DNA from 3 places in the Neobacillus sp. 19 genome. Region 3 is predicted to be linked to each of the others. Evidence: riboswitches for the same ligand, from Rfam matches in the RefSeq annotation. Region 3 holds a riboswitch; each other region holds the start of a gene.
What was found. Region 3 has a riboswitch for cobalamin ahead of ACO1D1_RS22585 (ribonucleoside-diphosphate reductase subunit alpha). Riboswitches for the same ligand answer to the same signal wherever they lie in the genome.
Positions count from the first base shown of each region.

Region 1: another riboswitch for cobalamin. It lies ahead of ACO1D1_RS07510 (ABC transporter substrate-binding protein); the one in region 3 lies ahead of ACO1D1_RS22585 (ribonucleoside-diphosphate reductase subunit alpha).
Region 2: another riboswitch for cobalamin. It lies ahead of metE (5-methyltetrahydropteroyltriglutamate--homocysteine S-methyltransferase); the one in region 3 lies ahead of ACO1D1_RS22585 (ribonucleoside-diphosphate reductase subunit alpha).

Region 1 is NZ_JBMPZU010000030.1:8,112-12,374, reverse strand. It holds gene ACO1D1_RS07520 (phenylacetate--CoA ligase family protein) at 1-380, shown strand, start outside; gene fabG (3-oxoacyl-ACP reductase FabG) at 443-1,180, shown strand; cobalamin riboswitch at 1,248-1,439, shown strand; gene ACO1D1_RS07510 (ABC transporter substrate-binding protein) at 1,616-2,581, shown strand; partial or broken gene ACO1D1_RS07505 (FecCD family ABC transporter permease) at 2,547-3,606, shown strand; gene ACO1D1_RS07500 (adenosylcobinamide amidohydrolase) at 3,613-4,263, shown strand, end outside.
Region 2 is NZ_JBMPZU010000099.1:165,655-169,917, forward strand. It holds gene ACO1D1_RS27100 (c-type cytochrome) at 1-70, shown strand, start outside; gene ACO1D1_RS27105 (response regulator transcription factor) at 188-874, shown strand; SAM riboswitch class I at 979-1,088, shown strand; cobalamin riboswitch at 1,185-1,377, shown strand; gene metE (5-methyltetrahydropteroyltriglutamate--homocysteine S-methyltransferase) at 1,533-3,824, shown strand; gene ACO1D1_RS27115 (SDR family oxidoreductase) at 3,957-4,263, shown strand, end outside.
Region 3 is NZ_JBMPZU010000070.1:116,826-121,088, reverse strand. It holds gene ACO1D1_RS22590 (LysM peptidoglycan-binding domain-containing protein) at 162-965, opposite strand; cobalamin riboswitch at 1,261-1,460, shown strand; gene ACO1D1_RS22585 (ribonucleoside-diphosphate reductase subunit alpha) at 1,588-3,873, shown strand; gene ACO1D1_RS22580 (ribonucleotide-diphosphate reductase subunit beta) at 3,914-4,263, shown strand, end outside.

The DNA.
Region 1 (4,263 bases), on a different contig from region 3:
GGACAGATGAGCCTTGTCCTTGTGGGCGTGTCTACCCAAGGTTACCGAAAGGAATTTATGGCCGAATTGATGATATGGTCACCGTACGTGGTGTGAATGTTTATGCAAGTCTATTAGAAAATGTGATTAGGAGAATTGACGGCCTTGGGGAAGAGTTTGTCATGATTGTAACCCGTGAAAATATTATGGATGACGTCACCATTCAGTGTGAGACCGCAGGAACGAGAAGCAACCAAGACCTGATAGAGCAGCTGTCGAAAGAGCTTAAGCGTGAAGTAGGAGTAACATTTAATATAGAATTGTTCCCTATTGGAACATTGGAACGAACTCAATTCAAAGCGAAGCGAGTAATTGACAAGCGTAATTTTAAAGAATCATAAGGTTTTAATAGAATTGTTGACAAATTACTGCTATTTTTCAAATGAACCATTAGGAGGCCATAATGAAACTCGAAGGAAAAGTTGCTATTATTACGGGTGGAGCAAATGGGATTGGCAAAATTACGGCTAAGAAATTTTTGCAAGAAGGTGCCGCTGTTGTCATCAGTGATGTGAATCCAGATGCGGGACTAACAGCAGCCAAGGAACTTGAAGAATATGGTTCGATTGCATTTATTCAATGTAATGTGACAGACTCTAAACAAATCCATTCGATGGTAAATGAAACGATCGATCGGTATGGAAAAATTGATATTTTAGTGAATAATGCTGGAATTACGATTGATGGATTGCTGACAAAAATGGATGAAGAATCATGGGAAAAGGTGATTTCCGTCAATTTATCCGGTGTGTTTAAATGTACAAAGGAAGTAGTTCCAAAGATGATAGAACAGGGATCGGGTGTGATTCTGAACGCATCCTCGGTAGTTGGAATTCACGGCAACATCGGTCAAACGAATTATGCAGCCACAAAGGCTGGTGTAATAGGCTTAACGAAAAGCTGGGCGAAAGAAATGGGACCAAAAGGCATAAGAGTGAATGCCGTTGCCCCCGGATTCATTGTCACTGACATGACGGCAAAAGTACCGGAAAAGATACTAGATCTAATGGAAAGTAAAACACCTTTACGCAGGTTGGGAAAACCTGAAGATATTGCCTCTGCCTATCTGTTTCTAGCTTCAGACGATGCGGGGTATATTAATGGAACTATCTTAAGTGTAGATGGCGGCCTTGTCGTTTAGAGAATCAACACTGTCAAACAAACTTATATACAAATAATATAATTTATATCATAATGAAGTTAACAAAAAATGAATAATGGAAATAGGTGCTAGTGAGTCAGTAACGACTTTTAGCTTAAAAGGGAAGTTGGTGAAAAACCAACGCGGTCCCGCCACTGTAAATGGGAGCAGCCTATATTTTGTCACTGTCTATTTGGATGGGAAGACATAGGATGCGATGATCATGAGCCAGGAAACCTGCCTAATTCTTGTGCGCCAATAAACCTACGAGGATAGGGAGGTGTTGAGGCTAGTGCCCTATTACTTTTTACGAGTAATGGAAATCTAATCGTACCCAACATCTTCATTAATATGGAGATGTTTTTTTATTGCCACAAGCAGAACTTCTTTTTTGTTGCTTACATAATAACTACACAGAAAGCAGGGAGAAGAAACATGAAGAAATGGTATTCACTATTGTTCGTCGTACTTTTAACATTAGGGGTCTTAGCAGGATGCGGGGAAAAGCAAGAGCAAGTTAAAGAGGACAAAACCGCGGGTGTTGAGAATAAAACAGAAGCAGCATTCCCAGTAACGATAAAGGATGCTGTAGGCAATGAAGTTGTCTTAGAAAAGAAGCCTGAAAAAATCGTCTCTTTGATCCCAAGTAATACAGAAATCGCCTACGCGTTAGGTGCTGAGAAAGAAATTGTCGGTGTTTCTGATTTTGATAATTATCCTGAAGAGGTAACGAAAAAAGAGAAAATTGGCGGTATGGAAGTGAATCTTGAAAAAATAATCTCTTTACAGCCTAATTTAGTATTAGCCCATGCCTCTACTGCACATAATTCGGAAGCTGGCCTACAGCAATTAAAAGATGCCGGAATAGCCGTTCTTGTTGTGAATGATGCACAAAATTTTGACCAAGTGTTTGATTCAATCAGTATGATTGGTAAAGCGACTGGAGAAACGAAGAAGGCGGACGAGCTTATACAAGGGATGAAGGACAAAATAGCGGATATTAAGGAAAAAGCAAAGAACATAAAAGAAAAGAAAACTGTCTTTATTGAAGTATCACCCGCTCCAGATATTTTTACAACTGGGAAAAATACGTTTATGAATGAAATGTTAACCATGATTAATGCCGAGAACCTCGCAAACGATCAAGAGGGCTGGATCAAGCTTGATCAAGAAGAAATCATTAAACGAAATCCGGATGTAATCATCACTACATATGGCGGCTATGAAGAGACAAAACCAGCTGAGCAAGTGTTAAGCAGAAAAGGCTGGGAAAATGTCAACGCCGTAAAAAATAAGCAAGTAATCGACGTAGATTCTGATCGGGTGACACGCTCAGGCCCTAGAATCGTTGAAGGAGTAGAAGATCTTGCGAAGGCTATTTATCCAGAAGTTTTTAAATAATAAATATGTAGCTTTTGCACTGGCAGGGATTTTCCTGTTAATTTCCGTACTGCTAGGAATCGCCATCGGAACTGTATCAGTTCCGATGGGGACGATTATTCACATTATTATAGCTAAGCTATTTGGATTACCATCACTTGACACAATCGACGCGATGCATACGAGTATTGTGTTGAATATTCGCCTGCCAAGGGTGATATTAGCGGGTCTTGTGGGGGCGTCCCTTGCCATTGCGGGGGCGGCATTTCAAGGGCTGTTAAGGAATCCGTTAGCAGATCCGTATACATTAGGGGTCTCATCCGGCGCTTCCGTCGGTGCCGTTCTGACGCTGTTCTTTAATCTATCTATCCCATTTATCGGGATATTCACCTTGCCATTACTCAGTATCCTATTTTCTTTTTTGACCATTTTCCTCGTTCTTGCTTTTGCCAGGAAAATTGAACGGTCCATGAGAGTAGAAACGATAATTTTAACAGGAATTATTTTTAGCTCCTTTTTAGGTGCATTTATTTCTCTTTTGATTGCACTAACCGGAGATGAGTTACGGCAAATTATTAGCTGGCTCTTAGGAAGTGTATCGATGAGAGGCTGGGAATACATAAAAATTATTTTACCGTTTTTTGTTATTGGGTCGGCCATCCTGATGCTTAATGCAAAGGAATTAAATGCGATGTCGTTTGGGGAAGAACGGGCACACCACCTTGGGGTCAATGTTCAAAAAAAGGAAGCTCATCATTTTATCAGCCGGTTCAATTTTAACAGGAGCTGCAGTTGCCGTTTCCGGAACGATTGGATTTGTTGGGCTGGTCATTCCCCATCTTTCAAGAATCTTGTGGGGGCCAGACCACCGTTACCTCCTTCCCTTATCGATTCTGACAGGAAGTGGGTTCTTAATTTTAGCCGACCTTCTGTCGCGGACCATTATTTCACCTACTGAATTACCAATTGGGGTGATAACGGCTTTAATTGGGGCACCGGTATTTGCGGTGATCCTGCTGCAGAGAAAAAGGATGGAAAGAAGTTGATAGAAAATGCTCAGTGTTCAGCACGTTTCAGGTGGATATGGAGATGAGTCTGTATTAAAGGACATTACGTTTGATGTAAATCAAGGGCAGTTGTTCGGGGTATTAGGGCCAAATGGCAGCGGAAAAACAACTCTGTTAAAAATGATTAGCGGGATCTTGCCGATTAAACAGGGTGAGATTTATATTAGTGGAAAAAAGCTGCAGGAATATGGCATTAAGCAGCTTGCGCAAATGGTGGCGGTTCTTTCCCAGCACTCTTCCCAAAGCTTCTCCTATACAGTTAAAGAAACCGTATCACTTGGGAGATATGCGCATCAAAAGGGCTGGTTTCAAACCTGGTCGGAGGAGGATGAAGCGGTCGTCCAAAGGGTAATGGACCAGACCGGCATTTCCTCCTTTCAACATAAAAATATACAGGCGTTATCAGGCGGTGAAAAGCAAAGGGTATTCCTTGCCCAGGCACTTGCCCAAGAACCGGAAATCCTGCTGTTGGATGAACCGACAAATCACTTAGACTTATCGTATCAAAAAGAATTGTTAGACCTTTTAAAGCGATGGACGATGGACAAAGGGTTAACGGTAATCTCGATTTTCCACGATTTAAATCTTGCTGGTTTATACTGCGACCGTTTGCTCCTGCTCGAAAAGGGGACCATC
Region 2 (4,263 bases), on a different contig from region 3:
GAAAGGCGATGCACCGGATGATGCAGCCTATGAAACACTTGCAGGGAAAAAGGTTACGGAAAATAAATAATAGGCAATGACCCGTTAACAGCGGGTCGTTTTTCTATATATATAACACAACCTTTTGTGAAACTCTTTTTATCACTATAATAGTGGCAGGGGGTTGAAGAAGTTGGAAGATAAAAAATTGAGAGGTAAAACCATTTTAATTATAGATAGTAATAGTGAAAACAGAGCTGTGTTAAGATTTCATCTGACGAGGAAAGGTTTCGAAATATTAGAGGCTGCTGATGGACAAACTGCTCGTGAAATGTACTTAAAACACGATCCTTGTTTTGTGCTTCTAGAAACAGCTCTTCCTGATATGGATGGACTTGAGGTATGCTTCTGGATGCGTTACGAACTAGACAGTAACGTACCAATAATCATTGTATCTTCAAATAATTCGGAACAGGATCGAATTGAAGGGCTGAAACGAGGAGCCGATGACTATATCGGTAAACCATATAATTTAGAAGAATTGTCGGTTAGAATTGAAACGGTCTTACGACGAACCGCCAATCGATGCAGTAAACTAAGCTATAAAGGGTTAACGATTAAACCATTAAAAGGAATCGTAAAATTCCAAGATGAAGTACTTGATTTAACTCATTTCGAGTACAGATTGCTCTATCTATTTATGACCCATCCAGATCAACTTCTTTCAAGAGAACAAATCATCAATACCATTTATAAAAAGAATGAAAAAGTAATCAACGAACGAACAGTAGATGTCCATATCAAAAATCTAAGAGAAAAGATTGCAAAGTATACAGATTATCCTTTTATCGTGACGTTAAGAGGGATTGGATATAAGTTTACAACGGAAGGTTGAGAGAGAATATTTAAGTGAACTTTGCAATAATTTAATAATCTTTGACAACCTCTGTCCAAAATGCTATCATTGCAATTAAATTCAAAACATTAAAAATTTTAATACTCTTATGAAGAGAGGCGGAGGGACTGGCCCTATGAAGCCCAGCAACCATTTAACAACTTGTTAAAAAGGTGCTAATTCCAGCAAGGCATATTGCTTTGGCAAATGAGAGGGATGAAAAAGGATCCGCCAGCCTCTCTATGTTGACTAGAGAGGCTGTTTTTGTTTATAAGAGAAAAAATGCAGATCCAAATCGGTTTTTAAAAACTTCATATCAAAAGCTTCAGGTGCTGTGTAGATAATCTGCACGGCTTAAAAGGGAAGACCGGTGAAATGCCGGCACGGTCCCGCCACTGTATTGGGGAGCAACTTATCGAATAGCCACTGTTTCATAGGGAAATGGGAAGGGATAAGGAGCGATGAACCTTAGTCAGGAAACCTGCCTGTTGTATGCGCTAGTACTCTACGAGGAGATAGAGGAGGTGAGAACGTGTTGAGTAAACGAAAAGGTTCGGACTCAAGTTAATTAAACGTATCAATCTCTCTTTTCCATTTTTGAAAAGGGAGATTTTTTTATGTTTGACACACTAAGATGTAAAAGGAGAGGTAACCCATTATGGTAAAAGTGATAAGCTCGAATCTAGGATACCCAAGAATTGGGGAAAAACGTGAATGGAAACAAGCCTTGGAACAGTTTTGGGCAGGTAAGTTAGAAAAAGAGGCATTCTTAAAGAAAATAGAAGTGATTCGCCTGGAGCATCTTAAGAAGCAAAAGGAGCACGGAATTGATTTAATCCCTGTCGGGGACTTTAGCTTGTATGATCATGTCCTGGATACGGCTGTTATGTTCGGTTTAGTACCGAAACGATTTAACTACAGCGGCGGGAAGGTGCCGCTTGAAACCTATTTTGCTATGGCGCGAGGAACGAAAGAGGCAGTTGCTTCTGAAATGACAAAATGGTTTAATACAAACTACCACTATATCGTTCCAGAGCTTGAAGAAACAGCTCCTGCTCTTGTTGAAAACCGCCCGCTTCAATTTTTTCAAGAGGCGAAGCAAAAACTTGGTATACATGGTAAACCAGTTATTTTAGGACCGATTACATTTGTAAAGCTATCAAAAGGTTATACCGAAAGTGCGTTCAAAGCAGTTGTTGAACAATTTATCCCTCTTTATGCGGAAATATTACGCGAACTAGAGGCGGAGGGGGCAGAATGGGTTCAAATAGATGAACCGATTTTAGCTGCTAGTATTTCAAAAGAAGAGATTGCTATATTTAGCGAAGTCTATCAGGCATTACAGGATGCAGCACCAAACCTTAAGGTGATATTGCAAACATATTTTGAAAGTATCGAGCATTATGAAGAGGTCATTTCACTTCCTGTTCAGGGAATTGGACTTGATTTTGTCCATGATAACGGTCAGAATCTTGCTGCTTTGAAGAAGTATGGCTTTCCTAAGAATAAAGTACTTGCAGCTGGAGTCATTGACGGACGAAATATTTGGCGGGCGGATCTCGAAGGGACATTTTCACTTCTGACCGAGATTGAAGCGGTTGTTTTAAAAACAAGACTAATTGTTCAGCCATCATCAAGCCTATTGCATGTTCCTGTGACAGTAAAAAATGAAGAATTGCTCGATGAGATATTAAGAAATGCACTGGCATTTGCGGATGAAAAATTAGTTGAAATTAGCGCTCTTACAAATGGCTTGAATAATGGAAAGCAAGTGATAAAAAAAGAGATCGATGAAAGCACAAAAGCAATTCAAGGATTAAATCAGTCGTCAATTCGAAATAATACTCAAGTTCGAGAAGCCATTCGCAGTTTACAGAAGGATCAAGCAGAGCGGAAAGCGCCATTTACAGTACGCAGAGGGCTTCAAGAAAAGGCGTTTCAATTACCACTTCTGCCGACGACAACTATTGGCAGCTTCCCGCAAACGAAAGAAGTAAGAAAACAGCGTTTAAAATGGCGGAAAGGCGAATTAACTGACAGTGAGTATGGAGCCTATATTAAGGCAGAAATAAAAAAGTGGATTGAAATCCAAGAAAATCTTGGTCTGGATGTGTTCGTACATGGGGAATTTGAACGGACAGATATGGTTGAATACTTTGGCGAAAAATTAGCCGGATTTCAATTTACAAAATACGGCTGGGTTCAGTCATATGGTTCCAGATGTGTGAAGCCCCCGCTCATTTATGGGGATGTCGCCTTTAAGGAGCCAATGACAGTTGCAGAAACTGTATATGCCCAATCGTTAACAAACAAACCGGTAAAAGGAATGCTGACAGGTCCGATTACGATTTTAAATTGGTCATTTGTCCGTAATGATATTTCACGCTACGAGGTGGCAAATCAAATTGCGCTTGCCCTTCGTAAAGAGGTGGAAGCACTAGAGGAAAATGGAATCCGCATGATTCAAGTGGATGAGCCTGCCCTTCGGGAAGGCCTGCCGTTAAAACGTGAAAAATGGGCAGGTTATCTAGATGCTGCCGTTTATTCGTTTAAGTTGGCGACATCCTCTGTTCAAAATGAGACGCAAATTCATACCCATATGTGTTATTCGGACTTTAAGAATATTATTCATGCAATTAAAGCACTCGATGCGGATGTTATTTCTATTGAAACATCAAAAAGCCATGGTGAATTAATTCATGCCTTTGAAGAAAATACGTATGATATGGGAATCGGTCTTGGCGTATATGACATCCATAGCCCGCGAGTACCATTGCTTGAAGAATTGATCAGAAACATTCATCGTGCGCTTCAAGTCCTTGATCCCAAGCTGTTCTGGATTAATCCCGATTGTGGCTTAAAAACTAGGGGTATGGAGGAAACTGTTGCGGCACTTCAGGTGATGGTGATAGCTGCAGAACAAACGAGAGAAGAGCTGCTCGTCAAATAGGGAGCAAAGTAAGTCTGATAAAGGATGAATGATAAAGAATAGTATCTCCTTAGCATTTCGATAAAATCTTTATGTTTTAAAATCTCTATGTTGGATATAGTACTATCATCATAATAAAGGGGGTTTTTTAACGTGGGGAATGTACTTCAAAATCAGATTGCTTTTGTTACAGGGGCTGGCTCAGGGATTGGAAGGGCTGCTGCGCTAAAGCTTGCTCAAAATGGCGGAAAGATTGCTTTAGTAGATTTGCATAAAGAAAACGTGGAAGAGGTGAAAAATCAAATCGAAGAAATAGGGAGTGAAGCACTTGTCTTAGAAGCCAACGTTTCTCAACCGAAGGAAGTAGAGGACTGTTACAAAAGCACCATCGACAAGTGGGGAAGACTAGATGTTGTCTTTGCTAACGCCGGGATTAATGGGGAAGTTGCGCCGATAGAAG
Region 3 (4,263 bases):
ATTTTTTTATTCTAACCAATCGACTCGTTCCTTACTTTTAAAATACTTTAAATAATGAGACAAGGACTAGTTGGTATGGCCCCTAAAATGGAAATAAGCGCTAATCCTTACTACAGGAAAGCGCCTTTTATCGGTTTTTCATTGTTATTTGCTGAAACGTCTTATTTAGATTTAAATACCGAAATGACGGCTTTATTTTTATGTATAACTGTTACTTTCTGCCCCGCTATTTTTTCATAATCTGGACCTGAGCAGTAAGGAACAGTTAAGACGAATGATTCATCCATATGCTTAAATTCAACAGTGAAATTATCAGCGGCTCCTACGACTATTGCTTTTGTATAGATAGCTTTGCCTGGAATCGTCAGCTGTTGTCCAATCAGAACCATATCATGGCGGAGCTTATTTTCTTTTTTCAGTTCGTCTGCATTTACTCCAAAGCGTTTAGCAATTCCCCATAAAGTGTCCCCGGGAACCACCTCATAAACTGGATTGATGTTATTTGCTTGAATTTCAAAAGGAAGAGTTATTGTTTGACCAACGTAAATTTTCTCTGTTTGCAGATGATTGACCTTTTTTAATTCATCCATACTGACAGCGAATTTTTTTGCAAGGGAGTAAATGGTATCCCCTTTTTGGACAGTATATTGACTGCCGGTCCCTTTTGAATGCCCTTTTTTTATATAATCAGGTACCAAAAGTTGTTGTCCAATATAGATTTTTTCGGACGTTAACCCATTAGCCCTCATTAGCTGTTTTTCAGTGACTTGATACTTTTTAGATAGGCTGTAAAGAGTATCTTTCTTTTTTACAGTGTATACCGTGCTGCATGCTCCAACATCGGTGTTCATAAATACAAGTGCTGCAACAGTCCCAGCAATGGCTGCTGCTGCCAGCTTTTGATTACGCGCTTTCATCTTTTTCTTACTCAGTTCTGATAATCTTTCTTTTCTCTTTATATACAAAGAACTATTCCCCCATAAAAAATATTAAAATACCCCTATAGTAGTACGACAAATGTCATCATTTTTTGACTGTATTTTTAAATAACTTTCCTCTAATGCCAAAAATATCCCACTGTATTAGCGCTTCGTAAAGGATCAATTTCTGCGTGAGCTGTTGTATCTTTTCGCTAAATCCAATCATCTGTCCTCTCATCAATTCTTTTAAAATACTTGAAATTGGAAACCATTTATACTATGATTAACTTTAGTTTCTTATCTACATATTGTTTTATTTCTAAAAAACATAACTATATATTGTATTTACCTTAAGTTAGATGCCGAATAACGGCTTAATAGGGAATCCGGTGAATCCGGAACTGCCCCCGCAACTGTAAGTGCTGACGAACTGAGCAATCCACTGTATCAGAGAGTTTATGAAGATAGACGCTGATATGGGAAGGGCTCAAAGTAGGGTGACGCATAAGTCAGGAGACCTGTCTTTCTTAAGTAGTTTCACTTCTTCGGGGATTGAGGAGATGAACGGTGGCAGCGAAAGGCAGAAATTTGTACTTCCTTTTTGTAGTAAACCGTTTCATCCGCTCAATTACCTTGAGCGGATTTTTTTATTAAAGGGGATATGACCATGACCACAAAAGTAAACGATGAAATTCAATTAGTATTAGAGACAATCAAACAAGCTTCGGAAACATACCAGCTGGATACTGCAATGCTTGAAAAACAGATTAAAGAATTATACGTGGCTGAGGCTGGCCGGCAAGCGCTCCTCTATGCCGTTAACCAAATTGCGATGGATCAGCCTGATTGGACTTTTGTTGCAGCAAGGCTGTATCTGAATGAACTGTATCAAAAGGCATCAATAAACCGCAGCTATGACCTCTCCATAAAGTACGGAGATTTTTACCTCCTTATAAAAGAATTAACCGAAATCGGCATTTACTCTAGCAATCTACTTACTTCCTATACGAAAGACGAAATCGAAGAACTAGCAAAGGAAATTGAGCCGGTCCGAGATACTTTATTTACATATATCGGTTTATTTTTACTAGCGGACCGCTATCTCGCGCAGGATCATGAGCGAAATGTCTATGAATTGCCGCAAGAGCGATTCATGATTATTGCCATGACGCTGATGCAGAATGAGAGCCCTGCTGCAAATCGCCTCACCCTTGTTAAAGAGGCTTATTGGGCACTAAGTCATCTTTACATGACCGTTGCCACACCGACACTCGCGAATGCCGGAAAGAGCTTCGGCCAGCTTTCCTCTTGCTTTATCGATACCGTCGACGATTCACTGGACGGCATTTATTTAAATAATTGGGACATCGCACGGCTAAGTAAAGATGGCGGCGGGATTGGACTTTATTATGGAAAAGTCCGTGCCCTCGGCTCCGATATTAAAAAATTCAAAGGCAACTCGTCCGGGGTTGTGCCTTGGATCAAGCTGGTCAATGATACGGCCGTCAGTGTCGATCAGTTAGGACAGCGGCAGGGTGCGATTGCCGTCTACCTAGATGTGTTCCATAAAGATATTATGAACGGCTTTCTCGATTTGAAAACCAACAATGGCGACGAACGCCGAAAAGCTCATGATATTTTTACCGGTGTGACCATTCCCGATTTGTTTATGAAAAAGTTGCAAGAAACCGATGAGAACGGCAGAAGCATCGGGGAGTGGCATACGTTTTGCCCCCATCAAGTAAAGCAAATTATGGGCTGGAAGGATGCAAACGGAAACCCGCTTGGACTCGAGGATTTTTATGATGAAATTGATCAGCCTTATTTTTCAAAAAAATATCAAGAAGCCGTCCACCATCCGCTGCTGCCAAGGAAAACGTACCGGGCAATGGATATCATGGCGCGGATCATGGTGTCGCAGTTGGAAACGGGCACCCCTTACATGTTCTATCGTGACGAGGTGAACAGGCAAAATCCGAATAAGCATCTGGCTGGAGCGGGGCGGACCTCGATTTATTGCAGCAACCTATGCACGGAAATTGCGCAAAATATGTCGGCGACCACGATCGTCAATGAATATCAGGATGAGGACGGAAACATCATCATCATTCGCAAACCTGGTGATTTCGTGGTTTGTAACTTATCCTCTATTAATCTTGCAAAAGCGGTGCCGGCTGGGGTACTGGAGCGGTTGATCCGCATACAAGTAAGAATGTTGGATAACGTGATAGATTTAAATACGATATCGGTGGGGCAGGCTCAGATCACTAATCAGAAGTTCCGCGCGATCGGACTGGGAACGTTCGGCTGGCATCATCTCCTTGCCTTGAAAGGCATACACTGGGAATCAGAAGCCGCGGTGGAATGGGCCGACCAGCTGTATGAGGACATTGCTTACTACACCATCCGTACCTCTAAAGAATTGGCCAACGAAAAAGGAGCGTATCTTGAGTTTCAAGGTTCTGAGTGGCAAACGGGCACATATTTCAAGCGGAAAAATTACCGCTCTGATCGATGGCTGGATCTAGCGGCGGAGATCGTGGAACACGGTATCCGTAACGGCTGGTTAATGGCGGTTGCGCCCAACTCGTCAACAGCGAAAATTGGCGGCTCGACGGATGGGATTGATCCGATCTATTCCATTGAATATGCCGAGGAGAAGAAAAATTTTAAATTTAAGGTCACAGCGCCGAATTTAACCCATCATACCTATCCCTATTACCGCCGGGCACGACATGAATTGGATCAAGTTTGGAGTATTAAGCAAAACGCAGCCCGCCAGCGCCATATTGATCAAGGGATTAGCTTTAACCTATACGTCCGACATGATATTAAGGCGAAGGATTTGTTAAACCTCCATATGGAAGCATGGGAGCACGGACTAAAAACGACGTATTACGTCAGAAGTACATCTCAGGCAGAAATAGCCGAATGTGAAGCTTGCCAGAGCTAGCACGGGATTTGCCATTTAATAGAGCAGGAGGTTTTTTAAAATGGATATTCATGCCCCATTGGCAAAAATAAAACTATTAAACCCAGAGTTTCCTAATAAATCCACTGGGATCATTAACGGCCAGTCTTCCGGCCTGTTGAACTGGAATGATATCGCCTACCCGCAGATGTATGATTTGTATCAGACCTTATTGGGGAACTTTTGGAAAGCACAGGAAATCAATATGCAGGATGATATTAAACAGTGGGACATGCTCAGCGACGTTGAGAAGGATGTTTTCTTGCGGATCAATACCCAGCTGGCCTCGCTCGATAGCCTTCAGACACCGACAATGACGCAGGTAATGGATTATGTGACCGATTCCAGTTTTAAGTCAATCTATGCCGTCAT